3 regions of the Pedobacter sp. B4419 genome follow, and region 2 is predicted to be linked to each of the others. Evidence: riboswitches for the same ligand, from Rfam matches in the RefSeq annotation. Region 2 holds a riboswitch; each other region holds the start of a gene.
The links. A riboswitch is a leader RNA that binds a small molecule or an ion and turns the genes downstream of it on or off. The one in region 2 is predicted to bind S-adenosylmethionine.
Positions count from the first base shown of each region.

Region 1: another riboswitch for S-adenosylmethionine. It lies ahead of AC570H_RS06750 (peroxiredoxin family protein); the one in region 2 lies ahead of metH (methionine synthase).
Region 3: another riboswitch for S-adenosylmethionine. It lies ahead of AC570H_RS05695 (O-acetylhomoserine aminocarboxypropyltransferase/cysteine synthase family protein); the one in region 2 lies ahead of metH (methionine synthase).

Region 1 is NZ_JCASSL010000001.1:1,659,250-1,669,568, forward strand. It holds gene AC570H_RS06735 (RagB/SusD family nutrient uptake outer membrane protein) at 1-148, opposite strand, end outside; gene AC570H_RS06740 (SusC/RagA family TonB-linked outer membrane protein) at 159-3,290, opposite strand; gene AC570H_RS06745 (transferrin receptor-like dimerization domain-containing protein) at 3,305-5,533, opposite strand; gene AC570H_RS06750 (peroxiredoxin family protein) at 5,704-6,297, opposite strand; SAM riboswitch class I at 6,391-6,495, opposite strand; gene AC570H_RS06755 (dihydrofolate reductase family protein) at 6,747-7,316, shown strand; gene AC570H_RS06760 (VOC family protein) at 7,393-7,800, opposite strand; gene AC570H_RS06765 (VOC family protein) at 7,990-8,439, shown strand; gene AC570H_RS06770 (S41 family peptidase) at 8,514-10,262, opposite strand.
Region 2 is NZ_JCASSL010000002.1:2,088,349-2,098,667, reverse strand. It holds gene AC570H_RS20595 (histidine decarboxylase) at 1-1,048, opposite strand, end outside; gene AC570H_RS20590 (S41 family peptidase) at 1,661-3,268, opposite strand; gene murQ (N-acetylmuramic acid 6-phosphate etherase) at 3,458-4,264, shown strand; gene AC570H_RS20580 (hypothetical protein) at 4,323-4,889, shown strand; gene AC570H_RS20575 (Bax inhibitor-1/YccA family protein) at 4,928-5,671, shown strand; SAM riboswitch class I at 5,788-5,888, shown strand; gene metH (methionine synthase) at 6,010-9,711, shown strand; gene AC570H_RS20565 (four helix bundle protein) at 9,788-10,153, shown strand; gene metF (methylenetetrahydrofolate reductase [NAD(P)H]) at 10,194-10,319, shown strand, end outside.
Region 3 is NZ_JCASSL010000001.1:1,425,721-1,436,039, reverse strand. It holds gene mutS (DNA mismatch repair protein MutS) at 1-1,263, opposite strand, end outside; gene AC570H_RS05735 (nuclear transport factor 2 family protein) at 1,417-1,746, shown strand; gene AC570H_RS05730 (hypothetical protein) at 1,824-2,561, shown strand; gene AC570H_RS05725 (menaquinone biosynthetic enzyme MqnA/MqnD family protein) at 3,112-3,837, opposite strand; gene AC570H_RS05720 (histidine phosphatase family protein) at 3,925-4,542, opposite strand; gene mqnE (aminofutalosine synthase MqnE) at 4,588-5,778, opposite strand; gene AC570H_RS05710 (DUF4345 domain-containing protein) at 6,075-6,473, opposite strand; gene AC570H_RS05705 (hypothetical protein) at 6,642-7,133, opposite strand; gene AC570H_RS05700 (trans-sulfuration enzyme family protein) at 7,240-8,361, shown strand; SAM riboswitch class I at 8,551-8,663, shown strand; gene AC570H_RS05695 (O-acetylhomoserine aminocarboxypropyltransferase/cysteine synthase family protein) at 8,954-10,276, shown strand.

The sequences.
Region 1 (10,319 bases), on a different contig from region 2:
GCGCATCGATATTTTTGGTGGAAGCATAAGTTTCGCTTCCCGTTAAATTGCCAGCTGGCGAAGTTTCGAAAAAATCATCTTTGCATGACGATAACAATAAAACGGCTACAAGGAAAAAGGCTTTTATGGTATTGTGTTGTAATTTCATGACTTGCTGATTAAAATGATAGGTCTAATCCAAACGTGTAGGTTTTTTGAGCTGGATAGCGGTAAAAAGTAACGCCATCTACTGCCTGTTCTGGATCCAATCCCTTGTGTTTATAAACCGTTAACAAATTCTCGCCCCTGGCATATAGCCTTACACTGGCCAGCCCGATCCGCGAAGACCATTTTGTAGGTACACTGTAGCTCAGGCTCACATTTTTTAAGCGCGCGTAGCTGGCATCATGCAGGAAGCGGGTAGATATACTGTTCCAATTGGTTGCGGTTGTGGTTAGTCTTGGTACATCGGTAACTGTATTTTGAGGGGTCCATCTGTTAAGGATTTCCTTACTCCAGGTACGGCCGGTATTTTCTCCAGTATGCAGGATCATTACTTCGTCTAAATCAAGTATTTTTCCTCCGATATTGTATGATACCAAAGCATACAATTCAAATTGTTTGTAGCGCAAAGTGGTATTGATACCGCCATACAGCTTAGGCAAGGCACTGCCAGAGAAATACTGATCGGCTTCTGCATACACACTGGTGGTAGCGCGACCTGTAATAGTGCGGTTACCCGCTGCATCTGTGCTGTAAGTGTTTTTGTACCAAAGCGGTTTACCATTGGCGGGGTCTACTCCTGCCCATTCACGGATGTAAAAATCATAGACCGAACTTCCTACCGTGAGTTTTTTAGTTGACCCTAGTTGGCCAATGTTTCCAGCAATGATTTCTTTTTGTGGCAGCTTGGTAATTACGTTATTGTAGTGCCCGAAATTGAAGCCGAGAGTCCATTTCACATCTTTGGTAACTACCGGAACCACATTGATCTGTCCCTCAAAGCCATTGTTGCGCAACGATCCGATGTTATCATCAATGGCCGTATAACCCAGCGAAGGCGCCAACGGCCTACTAAACAACAGGTCTTTAGAACGGCGTTGGTAAACCTCAAAAGTACCACTGATGCGGTTATCCAATAGGCCAAAATCTATACCTGCATTAAAGTTGAGATTGGTTTCCCATTTCAAACCTGGCGTAGGCAACCTAGACGTAACCAATCCGGCCTGCCCTAAACTGTTGTAAATAGAATACAGATCCTGATAAGCATAATAACTGCCAAGATTGTCGTTTCCCTGGGCACCATAGCTGGTACGCACGGTCAAGGTATTTAACCAAGCTACATTGCTAAGGAATTTCTCAGACTTGGCATTCCACGAAGCACCTAAAGACCAAAAATTACCCCACCTTGATTCGGGACTGAAGCGAGAAGAACCGTCGCGCCTAAAACTGGCCGAGAAGTAATAACGCTGATTGAAGTTGTAATCGATTTTCCCTAAGAAACTGGACAATTTATAACGATCGGAACTTCCGGTAAAGCTGTTTAACAGCGAAGCGGCAACCGGTTCTTCTTTATCGGCAAAGCCAAAATTACTCCTGCTTCCCGAAAGGCCAGAAATATCGAGTACATAAACCTCCTGCCCCGCCAACACATTAAAGTGGTGTGCATCGGCCACATTGAATGTATAATCTAACAGGTTATTAATGGTATAACCTACAGTGCGGGTGCTGTTTTTGCTTACAGAACCACCACCTGTTACACCCGAGCCATAAATTGGGTTAGTGTAAGAAAGGCCACTCCGATTGTTGTAATCGGTATTTACGCTGCTTTTGAGCTTAAGCCCTTCAAGAATATTGAATTGTACGTTTCCACGAACAGTTAGGGCATCGGTCTTGCTCTTGTAAGTATTCAGATCGGCAATACCCAACAAGTTATTTCCTGTAGCAGCCGCACTTGGCCTATAGTTTCCAAAGTCGTAGATTCTCTTTCCAGCCATATCATATTTATAGCTTCCATCGGGATTGCGTTCGTATACGGGATAGATATCGGCAACAAGGCGTCCAAAATTGGCAAAATTTCCTTGATCACTATCCGATTGAGGAGGCGCATCTTGTGTAGTACTCGATGCAGCCACATTTAATCCTGCTTCAAACCACTTATTAACCTTGGTATTGTAGTTAACCCGGGTATTGATCCGCTTAAAGCCAGAACCAACAATAAATCCTTTATCATCCAAATATCCTCCAGACACAAAATAACGCGATTCGGCACTGCCCCCGCTTATGCCCAAATCTATTTGCTGGCGAACGCCGGTACGACTCAAAGAGTTGCTCCAGCTATCATTCCAAAGTGGTACGGCACCTGCCAGCAATTTGCCATCTAAACCTACAGGGTTGGGAAAAGATGGGCCATAAGGATTAACCTTCAGGTTGCTCACCAATTCTGTACTGGCATACTGTGCCGCTTGTTGGGCAGTTTTTCCCTGATCAAGCTGATTATTGCGCAAGGCTTCCCATTGCAACTGAAAGTACTCGTCGGTATTTACAAATTCGTAATCTTTAACGGCACGTGAGGAGATTCCTGTATTGACGTTGAGCGTTACCACCGGCTTTGAATTGTATTTGCCGCGCTTGGTGGTAATGATGATGACGCCATTGGCTCCACGCGATCCATAAAGTGCACTCGCCGAGGCATCTTTAAGTACTGAAATCGATTCTACATCCGCAGTATTGATCGCATTGATATTTCCAGAAAAAGGCACGCCATCTACCACATAAAGCGGATCACTAGATGCATTTACCGAACCCACGCCCCTCAAGCGGATGGTCGCTTCGCTACCTGGCTGTCCGGCTGAGGCAACTGCCTGCACACCTGGAACTGCTCCCTGTAGCGTGCGACTGATGTTAGATACTTGGCGTTTTTCTAAATCTGCTGCATTGACAACCGATACCGAACCTGTATAAGTTGCGCGATTTGCACTTCCGTAAGCCACCACCAATACTTCATTGAGGTGATTATCTGCAGTTTTAAGCTGCACCGAAAGCGGTGTAGAACTTGCCGCCACTTCTTTGGTTTCGAATCCAATATAAGAGAATATCAAATCATTTTCTCCAGCTTGTAAAACGATGCTGAATCGACCATCTTGATCGGTCTGTGTGCTTTTTTTCTGTCCTTTAATGTTCACATTTACACCCGGTAATGGCTGCGAACTGCCTTCTTGTGTTACCGTTCCGTTTACCCTGCGTTCCTGGGCATAGCCAACAGCTAGCCAGCCCGTCAAAAGCAGGAATAGTAAAATTCTAAGTTTCATAATAATTGCTAAGTCTATTTTTCCTGTGTTATTTTCTCTAATGTTGTACTGAGTTTTTCGATGGCTAGCGTTGCTACCGAGATTTGTTCTTTGGCTTCGTCCCAGTTATTTTGTTCTATCGCCTCTCTGATTCCCGGCAGTGTTTTCACGCCATAGCCGGTATAAAACCCTGGCGCATAAATACTGTGGCGATACCATGGGCGTTTAGGCAAGCCTTGATCAATAAGCAGTTCTTTTTCGGCCTGATAAAGCGCTTCATTTAGTTTTTTTGCCAATTGATTATCATCAGTTGCTTTACTGCTGAATTGGCTCAGTACCAATGCCGATTGTTTCAAATGCAGTATAGCTTGATCAAATGCAGCGAAATCAAATTCTGGTACCAATGGCTTTTGTGTTGGCGCAATAAATTTCTCCTTTGGATCTGCCGCCAGTTGATAACTATTGCTATTGATCAGCAGGTTTTCTGTGCTGTATTTCTCGCGAAGCTGTGTGGCCAATTGCTTTACTTCCGTACCATACTGTGCCACGGCCTTACCTAAGCTCACAAAATCAAAAGGCAGCACATTAGCATCGGCCAAACGCAATACTGCTCTTCCCGCTGTTTTAGCCAGGGCTACTCCGTAAACAAAACTGCTGTCCTTAAAGCGCACATAGTCATCGTAAGAATCATAAATCGAGTGGTAGTCTCCACCTTCATCTTCGCCACCATAGCCTAAATTGAGTGTAGGTATGCCTAAATGCTGCAGAAAAGCAGAATAATCTGAGCCTGTGCCCAATGCTGAAATTGATAAGGTATCTTGTTTTAAAACCGTTTGCTGGGCCTTGGCACTTGTCGCTTTTACAGCGTCGTTTGCTCTTTTACGTTCAAAAACACTTACCCCTTTCTGTGGATCGATCACCGATTTGGCAATTTCACTGACCAATACTTCCAAGGCATGAGAACCGCCTGCACCTAAAAATCCACGACTGTTTCCATCAGAATTGATATAGGCAATTGCTTTTTGCTGGAGTTCTTTGGCATGGTCTTCTACCCATTCAGTCGAGCCCAAAAGCGAAGGTTCTTCTCCATCCCAGGCACAATAAACCAAGGTACGTTTAGGCCGATAGCCTGCTTTTACCAATTCGCCTATGGCACGGGCCTCTTCCAGTTCGGCTGCTAGTCCACTGATCGGATCATCTGCCCCGTTTACCCAGGCATCGTGGTGGTTGCCCCTGATCACCCACTGATCTGGGTATTGACTGCCTTTGATCTTGGCGATGACATTATAAGCTGGAACCATATCCCAGTTATGCTCAATTTTAAGATGGACTTTAGCCTTTCCGGGACCAATATGATACGTAATGGGCAATGCTCCCCTCCATTCGGCTGGTGCAACTGGACCCTCCAACGCCGCTAAAAGTGGCTGTGCATCACCATAACTGATAGGCAATACGGGAATTTTTAAAATGGTTGTTGCCTCTGCTCTTGCTAAGCGCTTGGCTTTTGCGGTGGCACCTACATCTGGTGTCAATGGATCGCCAGGATAGATCACCATATCCATTACCGATCCACGTTGAACCGTCTGGTCGTTTTTAAAAGGACCCTTTGGATAAACTTCGCCCTGATAAAAACCATCATCCTTAGGATCAGAATAAATGATACAGCCAATGGCACCGTGCTCATAGGCAACCTTTGGCTTAATGCCACGCCAAGAACGGCCGTATTTGGCAATTACGATTTTTCCTTTTACATCGATGCCTAGCTTAGCCAGTTGCGCATAATCATCTGGAAGTCCATAGTTTACAAATACCAACTCGCCTGTTACATCGCCATCAGCACCCCAGGCATTGTAGGTTGGCAACTGCCCTTCCTGTTCTGAGGTAGAATCTTCGGCAAAAGCAGGTTCTTGAAGTTGAGCAGTGTATTTATTTGGATAGGTTAATTCTAGCAGGCGTGTTTTGGGCGTTGGAAATAATACCTGATATGTTTCGATGCGGGCATCCCAGCCATAATCCTTAAATTTTTGAAGCACCGCCTGTGCTACGGCTTTGCCTCCAGCCGAACCCAAGTGATGCGGACGCGCAGCCAGTTCTTTGATGTTTTGGCCAATTCTGACATTGCTCAACCGCTGATCAAAATCCTTTTCTGTCTGTAGCTGCTGATTAGTCGCATGAGCAGTAAACCCTTTTAGCGTTGGAGTTTGTGCATAAGTAAATTGATAACCGGCAAGGCATAGCGCGGCCAGTATCCCTATTTTTTTCATAAAGATTGTGTGTTTTTGAATTAAAATGTAACCTTGGAATTTAGCTAACAGCGTCTCTTAACGAGCTGATGATGGAGTAAGAATTTTCGATAGGTAAACCTGATTTAATTTATGATTAATTATCGATCAGACAACTTCCGGCAATTGCCTGATCGATTAGGTTATTTTAGTTAAAGTGATGCTTTTAAAGCAGGTTTAGCAGTCAATGAGTCGATTACTTTTACCATCTCCTTAAATTCATTTGCATCGTATAAGCGGGTAAGGAAAACTATTTTACCGTTCTGGTCAATCACTACATTACGGGTAACACCTGCTTTTTTCTGCGCAAAGTGACCGAATATCTCTGCACCTGGATCTAATGCCAAAGGATAGCTCACCTGTATATCTTGGCGGAACTTCTTTACGGTTTCCAAAGGTTCGTCACGATCTACGCCAATTAGTACCAGGTTTTTATCCTTGTAAGCTTTCCAAACATCTTGTTCTAAATGTGGCATCTCTTTGCGGCATACGCTACACCAGCTGGCGGTAAATTGCAGGACCACTACTTTGCCCTTGAGCTGGGTTAAAGAAGTTTTTTTTCCGTTGTCGAGTAGCAATTCAAAATCTGTTGGCGCCTGATCGCCAACCTTAACCAGGTAGCCTCTATCATTGTCGACAGCAGTTATTTGGTTCGAATCTTTAGTTTGTGCAGCGGCAGTTAGGCTAGCGCTCAAGCCTGCCATCAGGATTGCGCTAAAAAACAATTTGGATCTGTTGAGTTTCATCACTTATTAGAATTAATTTTTCGGTAAAAAAACTGAAAACGCTTATTCAAACAGACATGGGTTAAGCCAGGAAGGCAACAAGCAGCAAATGCCATCTTATCGTTCTTCTTCATAAGAAGCTGGAATTAGCACCTTTCACCTTTGGTAGAGGTTGCTAAGACTTCATTGGGTCCTTCCCTCCGTCTTTCTGGATAAGTATAAATCAGTACGTTTTGTAAAACACTGCAAACATACAATTAATATTTTATAAAGTCTATAGAATTAGTAGTCTTTTTAAAATTAACAAATCCGTGACTAAATGAGGAGGATTATTAAGGAACTCCAAACGCGCTATAAAATCGTTGCCTATCTTTTGCCTTGGTCTAAAACACCCTCATATTGTCGTGATTGCACGTCACCCATATACCTTATCTCCTTTAGATTTGTATAACTAATTAATTGAAAGCAACATGAGAAAGATCAGAATTTTCGAACATATTTCGCTAGATGGCGTGATAGAGCATGACGGAGACTATACCTATGGCGCATGGACTACACCTTATAGAAGCCCTGCAGGTGCAACTATGCTTTTTGAAGCATACGGGCCAAACTTTGACCTGCTACTTGCCCGCAAAACCTATGATATATTTAGTGGCTTCTGGCCTAATGCCGGAGATTTCCCAATGGCTAATGCCATAAATGCCGCAACGAAATACATCGCAACCCACAGACCAGAGAGCTTGGAATGGGGCCCGGTAAAAGATTTGGGTGATGATGTGATCAGTACAATTCAAGAACTCAAATCGACAGATGGTCCCGACCTGATCGTAGTAGGAAGTTCTACACTCACTTCCCTATTGCTTGACAAGGGGCTGGCCGACGAAGTTGTGCTCATCACCTACCCCGTTTTGCTCGGTAAAGGTAAACGCTTATTGGCAGATAGTATTGATGCTCGGGAACTGGTTTTTGTAGATTCGAAGGCTACGCCTACTGGTTTATTGATCAACACTTATAAACACCTCGGCTCCTTGAAAAAATAAGCCATCGCCCAGTTATCGATTATCAATTGGTTTTTAAATCAAGGCAGTCTCTAAATAAGATTGCCTTGATTTGTGCTTAACTATTCTTAAACTTCGCAATTGCTTCAGGAGTAACCGGTGTGAAAAGGTTCACCAGGTTACCATCGGGATCTCTTAACAACAAGGACTGATTTCCCCAAGGCATAATTGTTGGTTCCTGTACAATGCTGTCTTTTAAAAAAGGGGTTAATTCTTCAAAACGCTGCTGTACGTCATCAACCAGAAATTCGATAATAACACTGCGGTTGCAAGCAGCTTGCGCTATATTATCGCCACCAAAAAACTGTAATGTTTTTGTACTTCCAATGGCCAGGGTTGCTGTCTTGGTTTTTAGCTCGGCAAAATCTGGAGTGTACCTAATGGCACTTACTCCCACTACGCGTTCATAAAAATTGATGAGTTCTTCTACCTCTGAGGTAATGATTCGAATAGATATTAAATTCATTGCTTATTAATTTGATTATGGAGCGAAGGTATCTGCCAGCAATGACAACCCTATGTCAGGGCTTTTCATTTTTTCTTACAACTATTTTTGAATCTTTGAGTTATCTTTCGGCTAGCAACCGAAACTTTTGATCACCTAAATCTGTTTTAAAGCAATTCCAATTTATTGCGGACAAATAAAATATAAGCTATGGCAAAAAGCAAATTACTCCGGATGGATAACATCCTCATCGTTGTGAACGACCTTGAAGCGGTGAAAGCCTTCTTTTTAGAACTCGGATTTGAGTTTGTTGGCGAAACGGTTGTAGAAGGCCCTACCGTAGATCGACTCATTGATTTGGAAAATGTTCGGGCCACGCTTGTGTTTCTGCGCACACCAGATGGACATAGTCAGCTAGAGTTGGATAAGTACCATACGCCGGATGCGGTTAGGACCGGGTCGGCACAACCTGCAGTGAACGAATTGGGCTACAGGCGCATTATGCTCGCCGTAGATGATCTCGATGAAATGGTTGCACGTATGCTGGTACATGGCGCCAAACTGGTTGGCGAAGTGATGCAATATGGAGAAACCTATAAACTGGCCTATTTAAGAGGTCCTGAGGGTATTATCGTAGGCTTGAGCGAACAACTTAATTGATAAATCAACAAAGGATATTCAGCTACATTAAGTACATCTTTATTCATTATTTTTTAATCTCGCCTAACAATGGATTATGGAAGCATTGAAATTGCTTTTTCCAATACTTCGTCTTTTCCCTTCTTTACACCATCTACGCTTGGTTTGATAACGAGGTTAGGAACAATACCAATCCTTTGTGTTTCTTTCCCATTGGGATAATAAACACCGATTTGAGTGAAATTTGTAGTCAACCCGCCTGGAAATGTAATCGGCATGCCTACACTTCCGTCGGCACCTGCGGTTTGGCTACCGATTACAACGGTATTCGGTCTTGTACTTAAAGCCATGGCAGATAATTCGGCCAAACTCTGGGTTTCTTCGTTAACCAATACAATTAATTTGCCTTTGTAATGATCTGTTTTGGTCTCTCCGATTCTAAGGTTTTTCATATAATCGTCAGACATATAGGTAAATAGGCCTGGTTTTTCTGTACTTCCAGCTGTATACCTGGCAATGTCCATTGGCTTGGCGAAAAGGTATTTTCCAATTTCCCATACAAATGATGTTTGCTTCGGATAGGTACGCAAATCGATAATCATTGCCTGGGTTTTCATAGCCAAAGGCATTACTCCGGCCAAGTGCTTCAAGTCCAACCGACCAGGATGGAAATAAGCAATGTTGTTGTTGATAATTTTAAAGCCTGTATCTGCAGGCAACGGCTTTTTGTAATTGGTTTTATAATAAGGAAAACACTTTAAGGTTGTTTTTTCGGTTTTGTTATCGCGAAGATAAGTTACCTGCATGATGGTGTCATTCGTCCTTAAAAACTGAGTTGTTAGTTTTCTCAATTGAGTTGGGTAGTTTGAAGCGATAACATAAGGCATTTTTTCTTTAATAAGCTGTTCAACAGGCACATTGTTGATGCTTTTAATCACATCTCCCCTTTTTAATGAATTAATGCCAGCCACCTCATCGTTACTGTAATTCACCACAGGGTTGTTGTCAATAAAAACAATTTCGACATTAGGTTTTAGCGCACCATAAAAGCCTTTAAGGGTATTATCATAGGGAGATACTTCAGCATGGGTATCTTTAATCTCGGCAACAAACTCAACTATGGCCAGCTTGTAGCTCAGTTCGTCTTTTGCGCCTACAAACTTAGGAACATATTCTTTTAACACGTTGCCCCAGGGCTTCTCCGTCAGGTTTTTGTAGGGCGCGAAATATTCAAATATATTCCAAAACTTAAACAAAGCCAACAACCTGTAACCAGCATCTGGATACTTAAAATTAGCATAAGGTGCCTCATTTTTAAAGATTGCAACTGGGGTTTCGGCATCGTAGAGCTTTGCATAATAACCATCTTCTGGCCTCTCGGCAACCTTAATTGAGTTTAGCTGACTGATGATGGCCTTACTCAGGCCCAAAGCGTTAAACCAATCGAAATTAGGTTTGTATTTAATTTGTTTTGCATCTATCGCTTTTGGTACTACAGTTTTAACTGGACCTAGATCCGCTATCCATTTATTTAATATTTCATTTCTTTCGGCATCTGTTTTAACTGTCAGTATTTTAGGCGTAATTCTAAATAGTTCGAAATCCCAATTGTAATTGCCTTTGACAATTGCCGGATGATGGTACTTTAAAAATCCCCAGATTTTACCTAGCAAAGCCAAGTTGCTTGTTTGCATTTGGGTTAATGCACCTATATTTACCGTAGAACCCGCTATAAACTCTTTATCCAAAGCCGCTTTTTTAGAATTATCAATTGGGGCAACCTGCTGTGCGCTTATTTTAAATAAGAGCAAAAAGGCAAGGAGGGTTAAAAAAGTCTTTTTCATACAATGTTTTATAGCTTGTTAAGCCATAAAAGTAAGGCACTTACTTTTAAAATAAAC
Region 2 (10,319 bases):
GCGACCAGCCGTTTTCTGAGGCCAGCTGCCACTTTTGCCGAATGGCCAAATCAGGCTCTGGAAAGTTGACCGTGATGGCATTTGGGTTTCGCCAGGCAGGAATGCCGATTTCTTTTAATCTTTCCAGTGTATAGGCGGCTATATCCAAACTATGTTGCGCACGTTTTTGCAAACCTTCAATTCCGTATTTTTTTAGGGTGTACCATAAAAACAGCGGGCTGTGGCCATTGCGTGATCCGGTAATGGTGGTATCGATGCTCCCGATATAATCTATAGCCCTGGCAATGCGGTTACGGTTGGATTTTTTAACCACCACTACCCCACAAGGCATAGGCGATCCGAAAAACTTATGGCCACTAATGGCAATGCTATCGGCGCCATCGGCAAAATCGAAAGCCGGACGGGGCTCGATAAAGGCACTATAGCTCCCCGATAAGGCGCCATCTGCATGAATGTAATAATGCTTAATGGCCAGTTTCTTTAAAATAGCCTTGATTTTGGCAATATCATCTCGTGCTTCGGTCATGGTGGTACCAATGTTGGCCATGATAATGACCGGCGTTTGGCGATTCATGCCGATGGTACTTTCCAAATCGTTATAATCTATCTCTCCATTCTCTTGCGCACTGATCACTATATTGGGCATATTCAACAAATGCAAATTCTTCTGTACGCTGTAATGGGTAGATTCAGAGTAATAGACCATCGCCTTAGGATGAAGCTCTCGGGCGAGGTACAAACCGTACAAATTGCCTTCGGAGCCGCCATTGGTTACATAGCCCCACCAATCGTCTTCGTTTGCCCTAAACAAGGTTGCAAAAAACTGGATCACTTCCCTTTCCATCTCCCTCGAATCGACCGCATAGGTAGACGCTACAAAAGGATCGCCCAAATTGTTCATCGGATAGCTCAGGAAAGGCATCAGTTCTTCAAAATTGAAATCCTTTGATACCGGATAACCCATAAAATTCTGGGTATTCGATTTCACCTTCGCCAATAAATCGCTTAGGGTTTGGCTGTCGGATGGAGATAGGGATTTGTTGTTCATATTCGGTGCAGATTTGAACAGCAAAACTAGTCTTAATGAAATTAAATTTCAATTAAAATATTAAAATCAGAATATTATTTCAATAAATACAACAATACAAATCAATATTCCAAAAATAACAAACAAATTGAAGCCAGACTATAGAATGATTTGGCTTGAAACAGGTGAACCGCAAAGGACATAGAATTTTCGCAAAAAGAGGAAGAAGTATTTTTTATGGAAGAGGGAAGATGGAAAATGGAATTGATTTGTGATCCAGAACGCAGTGAAAGACCTATACTTAGGCTAGATCTCGTTGCGCTCGGAATGACCAAACTAAGCTAGAGGCGGATTGCAAATCCCCAGTTAGGAAAGTCGGGAATGCATTTCCCGACCAGCTTTCATTTGTCATCCAGAACGCAGTGAAGGATCTATCTTTAGACAGTTATCAGATCGATTGTCTGGCACGGCAAAGAAAAGAATAGCTTTCGTCATTCGTCTTACCCATTCCAAAACGGAACATGCAAGTTGCTTATCACGCTTCGTAAATAGTGCAATCAGACCCATGCTCTCATGTTTTATGTGTTGAGCTAAAATGCTCTTAGGTTTCTAAGGTGGTGAAAACCCAATAAACTATTGCAAACTAACCAAGGCTTGTTTCACCACATTATCGGTAAGGTTATGTGCCTTATAGTAGCCGATATCGCCCAGGTGGTACTTACAAAGCATTACCTTTAAATCGTTATAGATAATAGGCTTAGCCATCAGCAACTGTTTGGGATCTATGGTTATATTTTTAGATTGGATATACTTGAGCAGGTCTTTATAATCGGCATCGTTAATGGTAAACACATTCAGGTTCTGCGACAAATAACTTGGCGTATAACGATCGGCCAGTACATCGAACACAAAATCGATCAGTACTTTTTTCTGTACCAAGGTGCCATAAAATTTGTTGTAGCCGGTGGTATCTAGCTTTACATAAACATCTGGCTGTATGCCGCCACCACCAAATACCTTTTTGCCACTTGGGGTTACATAGGCATTTACTTTTTGCACACTGTCTTTCAGCTTAGTGCTTTTGGCAGTCAGCTCGCCATCGTTATATCGATCTTCAAGCTCATGCTGATAAGCGGCATAACCTTTTTTGTATGATTTTTGGATACTGCGCCCCAATGGCGTATAATATCGGGCAATGGTCAGGTTAAGTGCCGAACCGTCTTCAAAAGCGAATTGCTCTTGTACCAATCCTTTGCCAAACGAACGGCGCCCAATAATTACGCCACGATCAAGGTCTTGCATGGCTCCTGCGAAAATTTCGCTGGCCGAAGCCGAATTTTCATTGATCAATACAGCCAACTTACCCTGCTCAAACTCTCCGCCACCTGTGGCAAAATAATCAGTACGGGGCTCATGCTTGCCTTCTGTATATACGATCAGCTTGTTTTCCTGTAAAAACTGATTGGCCAGTCCTGTTGCTGCATTTAAATAACCTCCGCCATTATCTCTTAAATCGAGTACCAGTTTTTTCATGCCTTTGGCTTTCAGCGCACGGATGGCATTCACAAAATCTTCGTCGGTATTGGCTCCAAACTTACTGATGCGGATATAGGCGGCATCGTTGTTCAGCATGTAGGCGGCATCGATGCTGCTTACTTCTACCTTGCCCCTTTTAATGGTGAGCATGGCCGGAACCGGATTGCCCTGGTGCAGCAAGGTGATTTGAACAGGCGTACCTTTTTTGCCCCTAATCCTGCCCATCATTTCTGAACGTGGCAAAGCATGGCCGCTCACATTGGTACTGTCTACTTTCAGGATTTTATCGCCTTGCCTAATGCCGGCCATAAAAGCAGGTCCGTTATTGAGCACGCTGGTAACCAAAAGCGTATCGTTGAGGATGTAATATTCTACGCCAATGCCCTCGAAATTTCCTTCTAGGGTTTCGGCCAGTTCATAGGCTTTGGTGGGTGGCAAATAGCTGCTGTGCGGATCGAGCTGATGCAGCAAGCTGTCTATCGGCAGGTGCTGCAGGCTATCGGCATTTACCTCATCAACATAGTTTTTGTTGATGATATGGATGATATCTTCTACTTTTTGGGCGTTATTGTCGGCATAACGCTGGTCTTTTTGCACCTGAAACCCTTGGTCTTTTAAAAATTTAAAGCCCAAATACATTCCGCCTATTAAGGTAACTGAATAGGTAAGGGCAATAAGTACATTAAAACGGGTGTTCTTTTTCATCCTATAGCGTAGCACAAAGTTATGAAAATTAGCGCTTTATTGAAATAACAAAGGCTAATTCATTTAGTTTTTTGAATATTTTCGGGCAAATATTTGCAGGGGCGTAATCTTCTCTCTAAAATTGCATGGATTTACGCAAATATTTCCTGTTAATTTGAAAATTAACGACCTTTACATCAAATGACCCCAATGAAGAGAGTAACCGAACAAGAATCTAAATACCACGACATTGACCAAATGTCGGTTTTAGAGATTTTGAAAGGCATTAATAACGAAGATAAGCTAGTTCCCCTTGCCGTTGAGAAAGCCCTGCCCCAAATTGAAAAACTAGCTACAGCCGTAGCCGAAAGAATGCAAAACGGCGGAAGACTATTTTACATAGGCGCCGGCACCAGTGGCCGCTTGGGCGTAGTTGACGCTTCTGAATGCCCGCCAACCTTCGGCGTACCTTTTGATCAGGTGGTGGGCATTATTGCAGGTGGCGATTCGGCCATCCGCAAGGCTGTAGAATTTGCAGAAGACGATGATAAACAGGCCTGGATTGATTTGCAGGAATACAACATCAACGAAAAGGATTCATTGGTAGGCCTCGCTGCTTCGGGTACTACTCCTTACGTAGTGGGCGGTTTAAATACGGCTCGCCAGCAAGGCATCTTAACAGGCTGCATTGTTTGCAACGAAGGTGGCCCCATTGTTGCCGAATCCGACTTCCCGGTTGAGGTAGTGGTAGGTCCGGAGTTTTTAACCGGCTCAACCCGCATGAAATCGGGCACAGCCCAAAAACTGGTATTGAACATGCTCAGCACTACGGTAATGATCCGTTTAGGACGTGTAAAGGGCAATAAAATGGTAGATATGCAGTTAACTAACCATAAACTGGTTGACAGGGGCACGCAAATGGTGATGGACGAACTGCACATTGGCCACGAGCAGGCTGCCGATCTGTTGAGCAAGTACGGAAGCGTACGCAAGGCAGTTGAAGCCAGCAAGCGCTAGTTTTCAGTTGGCAGTTACGCAATACGCATATCCCAATACGCACTACTAAAATCTTTTTATGCACGAGATAGAACCCTTTTATTTATGGCGCGATGATTACATCGCTGCAGAAGATGAGCGTTCGCCGTTTTTTAATACCGAATACTCCGAATTCTATTTCGACAAGCAGCTTTACAATTACCTCATCCACCCCCAGTGGGATACTTTTGGCTCGCCTACCTTGTACCTCAAGGTGCTGTATGCCGATTATGAAAGGGGCTATGCCATTATTGAAATGATGGGCGAATGGAACGATACTATCCACAACGACATCATGATGCTGAAAAGGGAAATCATAGAACTCATGATCCAGGAAGGCATTGACAAGTTTATCCTGGTGGGCGAAAACGTGCTGAACTTCCACGCCTCAGACGATAGCTATTACGAAGAGTGGTTTCAGGATGTAGAAGACGGATGGATTGCGGGCATCAACTTCAGCCAGCACGTGATCCGCGAGTTTCGCGACCACAGCATCGACTACTACATCAACTTTGGGGGCGAACTGGACGAAATGCACTGGAGAAAGCTCAAACCGCTACAGTTTTACAAAAAAGTGGAAGAACTCTTGACAAAAAGATTAAATTAAAACCGTATTTTTAACCTACATTATTTTCAACTAAAAAAATGGAACAAGAAAATTATCAATACCAAGATAAATCGGTCTTTGTACAAGAGCGATCGATCTCTAAAAAATTCTTTGCCAATGTATTCCTTTGGATGTTTGTGGCACTGGCTATTTCTACTTTTGCCGCTTTATTTATTTCTAATTCTGCAGAAGCGCTTTCTTACCTGATCAATTTTGAAACAGGCCAAAGAACTATTTTTGGCTATATTGCTATGTTTGCGCCACTTGGTCTCGTAATTTTAATGGGGGCCGGCTTTAACAAGCTTTCTTATGGCGCGTTATTAACCGTATTTGTATTATTCTCTGTATTGCTAGGTGTTAGCTTGAGCTTTATTTTGCTGATCTACACCAGTGCTTCGGTAATCAGTTGCTTCGCGGCAGCAGCCGGTATTTTCGGTATAATGGCCTTTTTAGGTTATACCACTGACGTAGACCTTAGCAAGTTCGGCCCGATCTTAATGATTGGCGTAGTTGGTTTGTTTATTGCAGGGATATTAAACATGTTCATCAAAAGCGAACAGTTTAGCTTGGTAATGGCTTTTATCGGCATTGCGATATTTACAGCCTTAACAGCTTATGATGTACAAAAGATCAAAAGAATTGGTATGGGCATTGAAGAAAACGGCGATCAGATGGTAGCAACAGACACAAAGAAATTAGCCATTATGGCTGCTTTGTCGCTTTACCTCGATTTCATCAACATTTTCCTTTACCTGTTGCGCATTTTCGGCGGCAGAAGATAAGCGCCACAATCAAAACATTATATCGAAGGCCATGCACATTTGCATGGCCTTTGTAATTTTATTTGGTTTCGACACGATATTTTTGGAATTGATGTTGCATTGTTGCATTTTTGTACTGCTTATTAAGAAAGATGGAGGGATTAGACCCTGCGAAGTCTTAGCAACCTGTGCTGACAAGGTGCTAAATTCTATTCTGTTAATCAGAAAAAGATAAGTTAAAGTCAAAATATAGCCCGACTTTTCGAGATAAGCCAACATTAGATTAGAGTATAGCGTATTGCGTAAAGCGATATTTCTCTAGGTAAGCGCTATACCCATATCTCAATACGCCATACTTAATGAACATTAGAGAAGAGTTAGAGAAAAGGATCTTAATTATAGATGGTGCCATGGGCACGATGATACAACGTTATATCCTAAGCGAAGAAGATTTTAGGGGCGAACGTTTTGCAAATCATCCTTGTGATGTAAAAGGCAATAACGATTTGCTCAATATCACGCGCCCGGATATCATCAAAGCCATTCACCTTGAGTATTTGCAGGCTGGTGCCGATATCATCGAAACCAATACCTTCAGTACCCAACGTATTTCTATGGCCGACTACCAGATGGAAGACCTTTCTTACGAATTGAGTTTTGAAGGTGCCCGGGTAGCCAAAGAAGCCGTGCTGGAATTTATGGCCAAAAACCCAGGCAGACAATGTTTTGTAGCCGGTGCCATTGGTCCAACCAACCGTACGCTTTCCCTTTCTCCAGATGTAAACGATCCGGGTTATAGGGCCATTACCTTCGACCAGTTGTATGATGCCTACTACGAGCAGATCAGAGGATTGGTTGACGGTGGTTCAGACCTATTGCTCATCGAAACCATATTCGACACCTTAAATGCCAAAGTAGCTATTGCAGCTATTAAGCAATATGAAGAAGTAGTGGGCCGCAAGCTCGAAATCATGATTTCGGGAACCATTACCGATGCTTCTGGAAGAACGCTTTCTGGCCAAACGGCAGAGGCTTTTCTAAATTCCATCAGCCATGCCCAGCCTTTAAGTGTTGGCTTTAACTGTGCCTTGGGCGCCAAAGAAATGCGTCCGCACATTGAAGAACTGGCTGCCAAGGCAACTTGTTATGTTTCGGCCTACCCTAATGCCGGTTTGCCAAACGAATTTGGAGCCTATGATGAAATGCCACATGAAACGGCGCACCTGGTTGATGATTTTATCACCTCGGGTTTCGTAAACATTGTGGGTGGCTGTTGTGGCACTACGCCAGAACACATTGGCTGCATTGCCGAAAAGGCAAGAAAATCTCAGCCGAGACAAATTCCTACGGTTGAGCCTTACCTGCGTTTGAGCGGTTTGGAACCCGTAACCATCACCCCCGAAAGCATTTTCGTAAACGTAGGAGAGCGAACCAACATTACGGGTTCTCCCAAATTTTCTAAACTCATTTTGGGTGGCGATTACGAAGCTGCCTTAACCGTGGCACGCCAACAGGTAGATGGAGGCGCACAGGTGATCGACATCAATATGGACGAGGGCATGCTCGATTCGGAAGCAGCCATGACCAAATTCCTCAACCTGATTGCCTCTGAACCCGATATTTCCAAACTGCCCATCATGGTCGATTCATCTAAGTGGTCGGTAATTGAAAATGGCTTGAAATGTTTGCAGGGCAAAGGCATCGTTAACTCTATTTCGCTAAAAGAAGGCGAAGAGAAGTTTAAGGAAAGTGCCCGCAAAATTATGCGCTATGGTGCGGCTATCGTGGTAATGGCTTTTGATGAACAGGGCCAGGCCGACAACTATGAGCGGAGAATTGAAATCTGTAAAAGAAGTTATGATATCCTAGTCAACGAATTAGGTTTTCCACCACAGGATATCATTTTCGACCCTAATATTTTAACGGTTGCCACCGGTTTGGAAGAGCATAACAATTATGCCGTCGATTTTATCAACGCCACCCGCTGGATCAAAGAAAACCTGCCTTATGCCAAGGTAAGCGGCGGGGTTTCTAACATTTCCTTCTCTTTTAGAGGCAACAACGTGGTTCGCGAAGCCATGCACTCTGCCTTTCTGTTCCATGCCATCAAAGCTGGACTTGACATGGGCATTGTAAACGCCGGAATGCTGGAAGTTTACCAAGAAATTGAGCCTGAATTGCTGGAGCGCGTGGAAGATGTATTGCTTAACCGCAGACCAGATGCCACAGAACGTTTGGTAGATTTTGCCGAAACCGTAAAAAACAAAGGCAAGGCCATAGTTAAAGATGAAACCTGGCGCAAAGCTCCGGTTGAAGAAAGATTATCGCATGCCTTGGTAAAAGGCATTATCGAATACCTTGACGAAGATGTGGAGGAGGCAAGGCTGAAATACCCTCGTCCCCTACACGTAATCGAAGGCCCCCTAATGGATGGCATGAACATCGTAGGCGATCTTTTTGGTGCAGGCAAAATGTTCCTGCCTCAGGTGGTTAAATCGGCCAGGGTAATGAAAAAAGCCGTAGCCATTTTATTGCCTTATATCGAGGCCGAGAAATTGGCCAATCCTGATGGCAACCAAAGCTCATCGGCCGGCAGAGTACTGATGGCTACCGTAAAAGGCGATGTACACGATATCGGCAAAAATATTGTAGGCGTAGTATTGGCTTGTAATAACTTTGAGATTGTAGATATGGGTGTAATGGTTCCTGCACAGGAAATCATTAAAAAAGCCAGAGAAATCAATGCGGATATCATTGGCTTAAGTGGCTTGATCACCCCTTCGTTGGATGAGATGGTTCACTTTGCCAAAGAAATGGAGCGCGAAGGTTTTACCATTCCGTTAATTGTGGGTGGCGCTACCACTTCACGTATCCATGCTGCCGTAAAAATTGCACCTAATTATTCTGGTCCCGCCATCCACGTACTCGATGCTTCGCGTAGCGTAACCGTATGCAGTACCCTGATGAACCAGGAAACACGTGGCGACTATATTGCCGGCATCAAGGCCGAATACGACAAAGCGCGTGAGGCACATTTGAACAAACGTTCTGATAAACGCTATAAAAACATTGAAGAGGCACGTACCGATCAATTCAAAATTGATTTGGATACCGTTGCTCCTGCCCCAACTTTTACGGGCACCCGCGTTTTTGAAGATTATCCTTTAGACGACCTGGTGCCTTATATCGATTGGACTCCGTTTTTCCATACCTGGGAATTAAGGGGAAGCTACCCGAAAATATTCAATGATAAAACAATTGGCGTTGAGGCACAAAAATTATTCGATGATGCCCAAGTATTGCTCAAACGCATTTTAGATGAAAAATTGCTCACTGCCAAAGGCGTAATTGGTTTCTGGCCTGCCAATTCGGTAGGAGACGATATCCAGTTGACAGTTGACAGCTCAGAGTTGGCAGCTGACCCACACCTGAAAACTGATAACTCAAAACTGATAACTATTCACACGTTGCGCCAGCAAACAGAGAAAGTTGCAGGCGAGCCGTATTATGCCCTGTCTGATTTTATTGCGCCAAAAGACAGCGGCGTGCAGGATTATTTTGGTGGCTTTGCAGTAACAGCAGGCATCGGCTGTGATGAACTGGTGGCAGAGTTTGAGAAAAACCATGATGACTACAACAGCATTATGGCCAAGGCCTTGGCCGATCGTTTGGCCGAAGCTTTTGCAGAGCGCATGCACGAACTGGTAAGAAAAGATTATTGGGGCTATGCCAAAGAGGAAAATCTCGATAACCAAGAACTGATTAAAGAGGCTTATGCGGGTATCCGTCCGGCACCAGGCTACCCTGCTTGTCCAGACCATACCGAAAAAGAAACCTTATTTAACCTTTTAGATGCCGAAAACAAAATCGGATTAAGGCTAACCGAGAGCTTCGCCATGTATCCAGCTGCAGCGGTAAGTGGTTTTTATTTCTCGCATCCGCAATCGCGCTATTTCGGATTGGGCAAAATTACCAAAGACCAAGTGGAAGAATACGCCCTAAGAAAAAACATGCCGATAGAAGAGGTGGAAAGGTGGCTGGCGCCTAATTTGGCCTATTAGTTACGGGTTGTTAGTTGGATAGTTGTTAGTTGGATAGTTGTTAGTTGGTTAGTTGTTAGTTGTTAGTTGTTCATACATGAGTTATCAGAAGTATACAGAGTTGGACGTTTGGAAAAAGGCAAGAGGATTTGCTTCGCAGGTCTATTTGCTCACTTCTAAATTTCCTAAAGAAGAGTTGTATGGATTAACGAGCCAACTAAGGAGATGTGCAGTTTCAATCCCCTCTAATATTGCAGAAGGATGTGGCAGACAACATAAAAAAGAAACGATACAATTTTTATCGATTGCCAGAGGTTCATTATTTGAAATAGAAACTCAAATTTATATTTCTAAAGATTTATCTCTTATCACTGATGAACAGCTAAATAGCTGTCTTGAAGAAATTGAAGACTTAGGAAAATTAATCAACGGTTTTATTAGATACTACAACACCATCAACTAAAAACTAATGACGAACCAACGAAAACTGATTATCAACAAGAATGAAGATCACCGAACATATTAAAAACGCAAAAGGCAAAGCCCTTTTTTCTTTCGAATTGCTGCCTCCAACCAAAGGACAGAGCATCCAGTGGGTTTATGATGCCATTGATCCCTTATTGGAGTTT
Region 3 (10,319 bases), on a different contig from region 2:
GATCAATAAAGCTGGTGGATCTGCCTGCAGTTCGCGCTCCAACCTTTCTTTGATACTTAAACAAGGATCCAGTTGCGAAGCCAAGGCGGTTAAAAAGGCATTTCCCGTCTTTTCTGCCAACTGTTTTACTTCATTGATATGCTCTAGTGCCCTTTTCAGCTGCATGAGTTCGCGTGGTCCGGCTTTTTGCAAACCCACTTTGGAAATCAGTCGCTCTAAATCGCCAATAGGCTTGATATGTCCTAAAAATTCATCGAGCAATTGTTCATGGTTCACTAAATAATCAACCATGCCCAAACGTTCTTGGATTGGCTTTAGTTCTTTTAATGGCATCACAATCCACTTGTGCAACAAGCGCGCACCCATAGGCGTACTGGTTTGATCGAGCACGCTGAACAAGGTTACGCCATTATCGTTAGCAGAGCTCACCAATTCGAGGTTGCGAATGGTAAAACGGTCGAGCCACATGAAACGATCTTCTTCAATTCTCGAAATAGCCGTTATGTGCTGCAGGTTTCTATGCTCGGTTTCGCCCAGGTAATATAGCACTACCCCTGCTGCGATTACCCCCGACTGCAATTTATCTACACCAAAACCCTTAAGCGAGTTGACCTCGAAATGCTTGGTGAGGGTTTCGTTGGCATAATCTGGCGTAAAAGCCCAATCGTCTAAGCCGTAGGTATAAAATTTATCCCCAAAGAGGCTAAAGAAATCTTGGCGCTTGTGTTTCTGGAACACCACTTCCGTAGGCCTAAAGCTCTGCAAGAGCTTGTCTATATATTCTGAACTGCCTTGGGCAATCAGGAATTCTCCGGTAGAGATATCGCAAAAGGCAACGCCCATGGTCTGCTTATCAAAGAAAACAGCGGCGAGGTAATTATTCGATTTTTGGCTTAAAATATTATCGTTGTAGGCAACTCCTGGTGTAACCAATTCGGTAACCCCGCGCTTAACGATGGTTTTGGTCATTTTTGGATCTTCCAGCTGATCGCAAATAGCCACCCTTTGTCCGGCCCTTACCAATTTAGACAGGTAATTTTCTAACGAGTGGTGCGGAAAGCCTGCCAACTCTAATGCCCCATTTGGGCCGGTTCCTCTTTTGGTCAGCACAATGCCCAAAATCTGGGCAGTTTTAACGGCGTCTTCGCCAAATGTTTCGTAAAAATCTCCGACTCTGAATAACAATAACGCACCAGGATATTTAGCCTTGATGGTATTGTATTGTTGCATTAATGGGGTTTCTTTCGCTGTTGCCTTCGCCAAAATTGATATGGATTTAAGAACCGTAAATATACTATCTTGTGGCTTAGCGATAAAACGTTTGTGGAGAAATTATGCGAAATGTTAACAGGTATCCGTTTGTTAAAACTCCAAGCCATTGCCATTGTTTATAATTAAGAACCAATAATTAAAGACATGGAAAGTAAAGCAATTGTACAGGGCTTTTTAGATGCACTTAACGCCGAAGATTTTGCCAAAGCCAGAACGTTTTTGAACAATGACATGAAATTCATAGGCGTAATGGGCACTCGGGATGATGCCGACACTTATATCGAAGACATGAAAAAGATGCGCTTCAAATACAGTATACAAAGGCTGTTTGCCGACGAAAAGGGCGTAGCTGTTTTTTATGATATCAATATGGGCAAAGAGACGATTTTAGCTGCAGGCTGGTACGAACTGGAAAACAACAAGATAAAAATCTTCAAAGTATTGTTTGATCGTCGTTCACTTTTAACTCATTAATAAGCCTTTACGCATATTTCTGTTAACCAAAGCTTAAATTAGCTTTATATAGGCTATCTTTGAGCAAATTAAAGCTAATGGCAATATTACATAACAAAGAACAAAAAATTCAGGTAGTACTAGGCAGGCTACCCAAAAAATATACACACGAGGAATTTGTAGCCCTATTTATCAAACTCTATTCTAAAGATTGGGGGAAGATCAAAGCAGCTTATATCAAGCAATCGCAAGACAAGGAACCTGGTACCATTGTGAGAATGCCCAAGCCAGATCTTTACCTGAAACAACTATTAGAAATTTACCTGCAAGCCCCTGCTGTAAAAGCCGCTCCTGTAAAGGAAGAAACAGCTGTAGCTGAAGAACCTAAAAAAACAAGCGAAGCTCCAAAGAAAGCCAAAGGAACAACTAAGGCTAAAGAAGAAACTTTAGCAACCGAGCCGGTAAAAAAGGCAAAAGCTACAGTTAAAAAAGAGGAAACAGCAACTGAACCTGCTAAAAAAACAGCGACAAAGACCAAAAAAGAAACTGTTGTTGCCGATGAACCTGTAAGCAAGCCTAAAAAAGCAAAAACTGCTGTCAAGCAAGAGGACGCTATAGCCGGGCCTGTTAAAAAGACCAGCACGAAAACCAAAAAAGAAGCTGTTGCAGCCGAAGAACCTGTAAAAAAAGCAAGTACGGCAACTAAAAAGAAGGCCGCTGAAACTGAAGAGCCTGCTAAAAAGGCAACGACTAAAAAGAAAGCTGTTCTTACCGAAGAGCCGGCCGAAGCTAAAGTCGCTACGCCTAAAAAAACTGTTTCAAAAGCTAAAAAATAGATTTCCCTGCCCTTGTTGGTGTTCTTCACCAACAAGAAATCTATTCATACCAAAAGATAAATAATGTTGGTTTTTGAAGTCAGTATAACCTGATAGAACAGCAGAAACCTTTGTTACTTAAACCTGATTGGCAGCGATAGTTTTGAGCGAAGAGAAAAACTTTAGCAGAAAGCAGAGCTTACGTTCAAATGAAAAACTGCACCTGTTTTCCCAAAAATTCATGAAACCTAAAATGTGCTAATTGTATCTGAAGCGCAATACCAGTGCAACAATTAGAGGCTGTCCAGCTTTTCGCTATATCTTTTTTGCTTAAAGGCAAAAAAGTATGCCGCTGCAATCTGGGCTACTTAACTTTAACCAGTGCAACCTAACCTAATAGCAGAGACTGTAGCTCCCTAAACCTGATTGGCAGCGATAGTTTTGAGCAAAGCGAAAAACTTTAGCAGAAAGCAGTACTAACATTCAAATGAAAAACTGTCCTTGCTTTTCTTAAATCACAAATTAACTGCCCTTGGAGCGCAATGCTTTGTAGCTGTGCAAATAAAGCAAATTACAGTTGCTGGATGTAGCCCAAAAACAGCTCCATGGCCTGTCTTTTGGCTGGGGTCAGTTCAAAATCCAATTTATGGAACAGGTAATCGTCCAGATCAAAATTTGGGATTGATGGCAATTCCTGCAGCAATTCTTTTCGGTGCGCCAAGCCCAGCTTTAAGGCCTCGTCAAATTCAGCAACAAACTCCTGTGGAATGGCTTTATTGGCTACCCAAGCCGCATAAAGGAAAGGCAAACCGGTAAACTTCATCCACTCCTCTCCCATATCGTAGGCATAGGCAAAATCTGCTACGCGGCCAAAGGTGCGATCGCCGATCAAAACCAGGGCATCTGCCTCAGCTGCCGGATCGGTTACAAACTGAACTTCTACCTTAAAATGGAATTTCAATAAAACCTTGGCCAGATTATTTGAGGTACGCGATTGCGGATCTAGACGCAGCGTTTTGATTTCCTGCGCCGGAACGTTCGAAAAAATAAAGACAGAATTTACTGCACCCACTGAGCCAATGCAATAGGAACCAATGATATTGGCATTAGGAACCAACGGAAAGGCCGCTACAGGAATCAATCCTATATCTACTTGATTGTTAATTAGTTTTTGCGCACAATCTGAAGGGATATCTAAACTCAAATCGATCTGGTTCTTCACTTCAGATCTTTCAATTCCGTAAATAAATGGCTTGGTATTGGTATAGGAAACTGCTGAAATCTTAATCTTATTCAAAGTTTTTCTTTATTTTATCTTGTCATGCTGAGCCGTCGAAGGATAGCTCTACAAAATTGCAATCGACAAGCTCTCTGTGACAATTTTTTATGACAATTCTTTTAAATGATCTGTATTATTGAAATCAATAACCCTAAAGGCATTGTTCTCGTAGTTCACTTTATAGAGCGTGGTGTTTTGGTGCGGGAAATCGGCCATTTCAGACAAAGGCTTATTGCTCAGGTAGCACAACAGCAAACGCATGGCCCTGCCGTGCATACAAACCAGTACCGTTTTTTCGTCTTCTTGACTTACGATAACCTGCATAGCCTCTTTTAGGCGATCCAACACCTCGTTGGGACTTTCTCCTCCCTCAAATTTAGCATCGTAATCGCTGCTTTGCCAGGCTTCTACCAATTGCAAAAAGGCATGCCGCGCTTCTTCGGTATTGGGCTGTCCCTCCCAAAGGCCCCAGGCCAACTCGTCTAAGCCGTCTAACTCTTGCCAAGGCAAGCCCAAATCTATAAATCCTTTTACTGTTTGATGGGTACGTTTTAAACTCGAGGTATAGATTTTATCAAAGGGAATCGACTGGTAATGGTCGAAAAATGCCTGTGCCTGTGCCCTTCCTGTATCATTCAGATCGCTGTCTACCCCACGCCCCTGCACAATGCCCAGGCGGTTCAATTCGGTTTCACCATGTCTGATGATATAAAGTTCTTTCATTTAAGGTTTTAAATGGTTGGAAGGTTTTAAGGTTGAAAAGCTATGTTAGTTTACAACTGGCAATTTATAGTATTGTGGCTTAACGTCTTCTTCAAACACCACATCGGTAAAATCGGTGACCACGTTATACAAAGTATCTCTTTCTATCGGCTTACGACCTACATGCCTAATCAAGTCTACCAGTTCTTTGGTACTCATGGCCGGGTTTTGTTCTTCGGCACCTGCCATCGAATAGATTTTAGTGGTATCATCCAAAGTACCATCGATATCATCCACCCCAAAATTAAGCGAAAGCTGAGCCGTTTCCCTGCTAATCATTGCCCAATAAGCCTTGATATGATCGAAATTGTCCATATAGATACGTGCAATAGCATAGTTTCTCAAATCTTCTACTACAGAAACCTCCGCTACGTTGCTCATCTGATTATGTTGGTTTCTGAACTTTAACGGAATAAAGGTTTGGAAGCCTCCGGTTCGGTCCTGCAATTGGCGCAGGCGTTCCATATGATCAACACGGTGTTCAAATTTTTCGATATGGCCATAAAGCATGGTGGCATTAGAGCGCATGCCCAGCTTGTGCCATTCTTCGTGTATAGCCAACCATTGATCGCCTGTACACTTGTCTTTTGCAATCTGTTCGCGTATTTCGGGATGAAAAATCTCTGCACCGCCACCAGGTATCGACTCCAGGCCTGCTTCTTTCATCAGCTTCATGCCCGTAGCGTAGTCTATTTTGGCTTTTTTAAAGATATAGTGGTATTCTACAGGCGTCAAAGCCTTTACATGCAAATCTGGACGGTGTTTCTTAATCGCCGTAAACAACGCCGAATAAAAAGCTACATCGTACTGTGGCAAAACGCCACCTACAATATGCACTTCGGTTACCGGCTCGTTATCGTATTTCCTCACTACATCCATCATCTCTTCCATGGTAAGTGCCCAACCCTCTTCCTTTTGCTTAATCAGCCTCGAATAAGAGCAGAATTTGCAATCGTACACACATAAATTGGTGGGCTCCAAGTGAAAATTGCGATTGAAATAGGTCAGATCGCCATGTTTCTTTTCGCGAATGTAATTAGCCAAAACACCCAAATACCCAAGCTCGGCATGCTCATACAGGTACACGCCTTCATCAAAAGTAACGCGTTGACCGTCTTTTACCTTTTGGGCAATTGCGAGTAGAGGCGCTGAAATAGTTGGATTATGGAGAAGAATATCTAAAGCTTGCACTGCCATCCTTTATTAATGTTTAGGCAAAAGTACAATAATGACCTAATTGAACATCATTTTCTTGTAAAAATGGCTTATTTAGAAACGATATCCAGTTTGCGGCTGGAAATTGGCGGTTTTCAGTTTCGATGAATTGTCATTGCGATCACGTTAACACTAGGTATTTGAAGCGCTTAATTGTTGCTGTTGTCAGCGCCAGTCCCGCTATCCGCTATAGCCTTCGTGCCTCGGGGCTGCCGCTTTTATCGGGGCTATGGAGTGAGGCCATTCGCTACAACGAGCTACTCCACGTTTAACCATACTTATTGATAAGCTACTTTCTGTTTTGCAAGCAGAAGCAAAGCAATTACGGCAAGTAAGCTTTCGATCCCTAACCACGTTAATATAAACGTACTTGGCTCTCCCTCTGCAACGATGCTGTACAAACGGCCAAGTGCAAAACCACCGCAATAAAGCAATACTAAAACGAGGGCTTCTCTTTGCATTTTAAATGATCCATAAATCAGATAAAATGCAAACATCATATTTACACCTCCGTAATAGGCTCTGATTGAATTTCGGGCACTAATGTTATCGAGCTTTACCGAAACCAAATCCATGATACTTTGCGGATTAAGAATTGCCTGTACAGCAATATTTAGAAATGCCAGACCTACCAGTATCAGAAAGAATTTCGTAATAATGACTGTGTGTTTTTTCATTTGTTTATTTTTTTCAAATGTATACAGTCGTTAAATTGAACTTCTTGATTGAAATCAAGATTTTGAACTGGCGGTTCAGTAAGCTAATCAGTAAAAAAGTTAATGAACAAAAAAAGCCATAGCTATACGTCCGTACAACTATGGCTCTTATTATCTTGTTAAGCGCGCTTATTTAGCTGCTTTAGAAAAATTCATTACGATATAAGCAGTTTTGTTGCCGTACTCAATCGGCGATTTGATGGTCATGTTTACATCATCGGCTGCTGCCAGCATTAAACGATAGCCTTCGGTTACGTTTTTAGCTTTATCGCCTTCGTATAGTTTTTTGAACTGGAAAGTCTCATCTGCAGGACTCACCGACCAGAAAATAGTCTGTACTTTCGCGGCACAAGTTGCACTCGATGGCAAACTGTAGCTGCCATTTCCGCTGTTGGTCAGGTTCCAAGTACTACCAATAAAACATTTATAAGAGCTTTCGCCTAAGAACGATTTTACCGCAATATCAGGAATACCATCAAAGGTGATGTTATTTAATACCCAATTGCCGGTTACGCCACCTCTTTTTACTGCAGGTGCGCCTGATGTTGTTTTCGGAGAACAGCTTTGTAACACTATTAATGAACTACAAATTAAAGCTGCTATTAAAAATATTCTTTTCATATACTTGTTTTTTGAATATGCTAATTACACAAATCTTGCCAAAACTTACAACTTTTAAGATTAAAATTTAGCTTTGCGATAAAACATTGTTAATTAAGAAGAAAAAATGAAACCCGAAACTACTGCCATCCATGCCCTCAATTTAACAAAAAGTGCTACCGGCGATGTAACCATGCCAATTAGTCTCTCTACTACTTTTTTAAGGGGCGATGATGGTGGTTATCCTGGCGGACACATGTACAGTAGAGTGAGCAATCCCAACAGGTCGGCATTAGAGAACGTAATCACAGCGCTTGAATTTGGTGAAGACACCTGCGCTTTTTCTTCGGGCAATACCGCTGGCATGGCTGTTTTTCAGGCATTAGAACCCGGAAGCCACATTATCGCGCCAGACGATATGTACTGGGGCTTTAAAAAACAGTTGCAGACCATCTTTGCTTCAACCTTAACCTTCGATTTCATCGATCTCACCAATATTTCAGTTATCGAAAGCTACATCAGGCCCGAAACGGCTTTAATTTGGGCCGAAACACCTTCCAACCCGCTTTTAAAGATAACCGATATCGAAGCCCTTGCCGCAATTTGTAAAAAGCACCAGCTGATTTTTGCCTGCGACAGTACTTTTGCCTCTCCTATTTTGCAAAACCCGATTAAGTTGGGCGCTGCCATCGTGATGCACTCTACTACTAAATACATTGGCGGGCATAGCGATGTTTTGGGTGGATGTTTAACTACTGCACATAAAAACGAGTTTTGGGAGAAAATTAGAAATGTACAGCAAACCGGTGGTGCAGTTCCTTCTCCTTTCGATTGCTTCTTGTTGTTACGTAGCTTAAAAACATTGGCTTATCGCATTAAAGGCCATTGCGAAAACGCAACAAAACTGGCCGAATACTTAGAAAAACACCCTAAAATTGAAGCCGTTTACTATCCTGGTTTAACTTCTCACCCACAACATGAAATCGCCAAAAAACAGATGCGAGATTTTGGAGGGATGCTTTCCATTTTGGTAAAGGGTGATGCGGCAAAAGCCAGAACCGTAGTCAACAATGTGCATTTGTTTGCACAGGCTACTAGTTTGGGAGGCGTAGAAAGCTTAATCGAGCATCGTGCCTCTGTTGAAGGTCCGGATACCAAAACCCCACAAAATTTAATTCGGGTGTCGGTTGGCCTAGAACATATCGACGATTTGATTGCCGATTTGGATCAGGCACTGGATAAGATTTAGCAATTGAAACTAAACTATCGATCCTTAAACTAAGGACCATACACCAACAAAGTATACACATTAAACCTTAGCTATCAGCAATTTAAAAATAAATCGAAATTTTATTTTGCAGTTTCTTAAATTTTCTCATACCTTTGAAACATTATTCGGCGAAAGCTGAATTTCCAAGTCAATATCTTTTTAAGATTTGATTTATAAAGAAGTGGCGAGAGACAGGCTCTTTGACCCACTGGCAACCCTCCCTAACGGAGAAGGTGCCAATTCCTGGCCGGGCAACATGGTGTTGTTTGGAAATATAAATTGAAGAAAATGAAAAAGTTCAATTCACCATCGCTCCTTAGCGAAAACCCAAGTTCAAAACCCAACAGGTCGGTTTCATTTTTAAATGTAAATCAGTTTTGCTGTAACCCTCAGTTGATGTGTTGTATGTGCTGTCGCATATACTAAGCACAAAATTCTTCCCCTTTGTTTTTCAATCTGGAAGGCCTCGAAAAATCGAGGTACGCTGATCGCTAATGCTGGATTTAAGCCAAAAAGCTTCGCCACATTCGAAATTACAACATTTCAATTTTACAATTAAAACTTAGAAACCATGTCAACTTCATATAAATTCGAAACCCTGCAGCTACACGCTGGACAAGAAATAGACCCTACAACCGGCTCGAGAGCCGTACCTATCTATCAAACCACTTCCTATGGCTTTAAAAATTCTGAACACGGCGCCAACCTGTTCGCGCTAAAGGAATTTGGTAACATCTATACCCGTTTAACCAATCCTACTACAGATGTATTCGAAAAGAGAATTGCGGCTTTAGAAGGAGGCGTTGCTGCCTTAGCGGTTGGATCTGGACAAGCGGCCCAATTTATTGCCCTAAACAATATTTTACAGGCCGGAGATAACTTTGTATCTTCAAATCACCTTTATGGTGGTAGCTACAATCAGTTTAAAGTAGCATTTAAACGTTTAGGCATCGAAACCCGTTTTGCCAACGGCGATGATCCTGTAGACTTTGAAGCCAAAATTGATGGCAATACCAAAGCCATTTATGTAGAAACCATTGGCAATCCCTCTTTCAGCATTCCTGATTTTGAAAAGATCGCTGCTATCGCTAAAAAACATGATTTGCCTTTAGTGGTTGACAATACTTTTGGCGCAGCAGGTTACTTGTTCAAGCCATTAGAACATGGCGCTAACGTAGTGGTGCAATCTGCTACCAAATGGATTGGCGGTCATGGCACGAGCATTGGCGGCGTAATTGTAGATGGTGGCAACTACAACTGGGGCAACGGCAAGTTTTTTCAATTCATAGAACCATCAGAAGGCTACCATGGCTTGATTTTCGATGATGTTTTCGGACAAGATGGCCCTTTTGGCAATATCCAGTTTATTATCCGTGCCCGTGTAGAAGGCCTTCGCGATTTTGGTCCGGCATTGGCTCCTTTCAATTCTTTCTTATTGATCCAAGGTTTGGAAACGCTCTCGCTACGCGTACAACGCCATGTAGAAAATGCATTGGCTTTGGCTACCTGGCTAGAAAACCATCCGGCTGTTGCCAAGGTTAACTATCCGGGCCTAGAAAGCAGTCCATATCATGCCAATGCCAAAAAATACCTGCGTAATGGATTTGGCGCCGTACTTTCATTCGAGCTGAATGGCGAGAAGGAACATGCAACAGCTTTGGTTGACAGCTTAAAATTGGTTAGCCATTTGGCCAATGTAGGCGATGCCAAAACACTGATCATCCAGCCATCAGCCACTACGCACCAGCAATTGAGCATCGACGAGCAGCTTACAGCCGGTGTTACGCCGAACCTGCTGCGTGTTTCTGTCGGCATCGAACATATCGATGACATCATCGCCGATTTTGAGCAAGCTTTTTCAGTTGTCAATGAACAGTTAGCCGTTTACAATTAACCTTATAATATCCAAACTTAAACCTTCCAACCTTAGCACATCC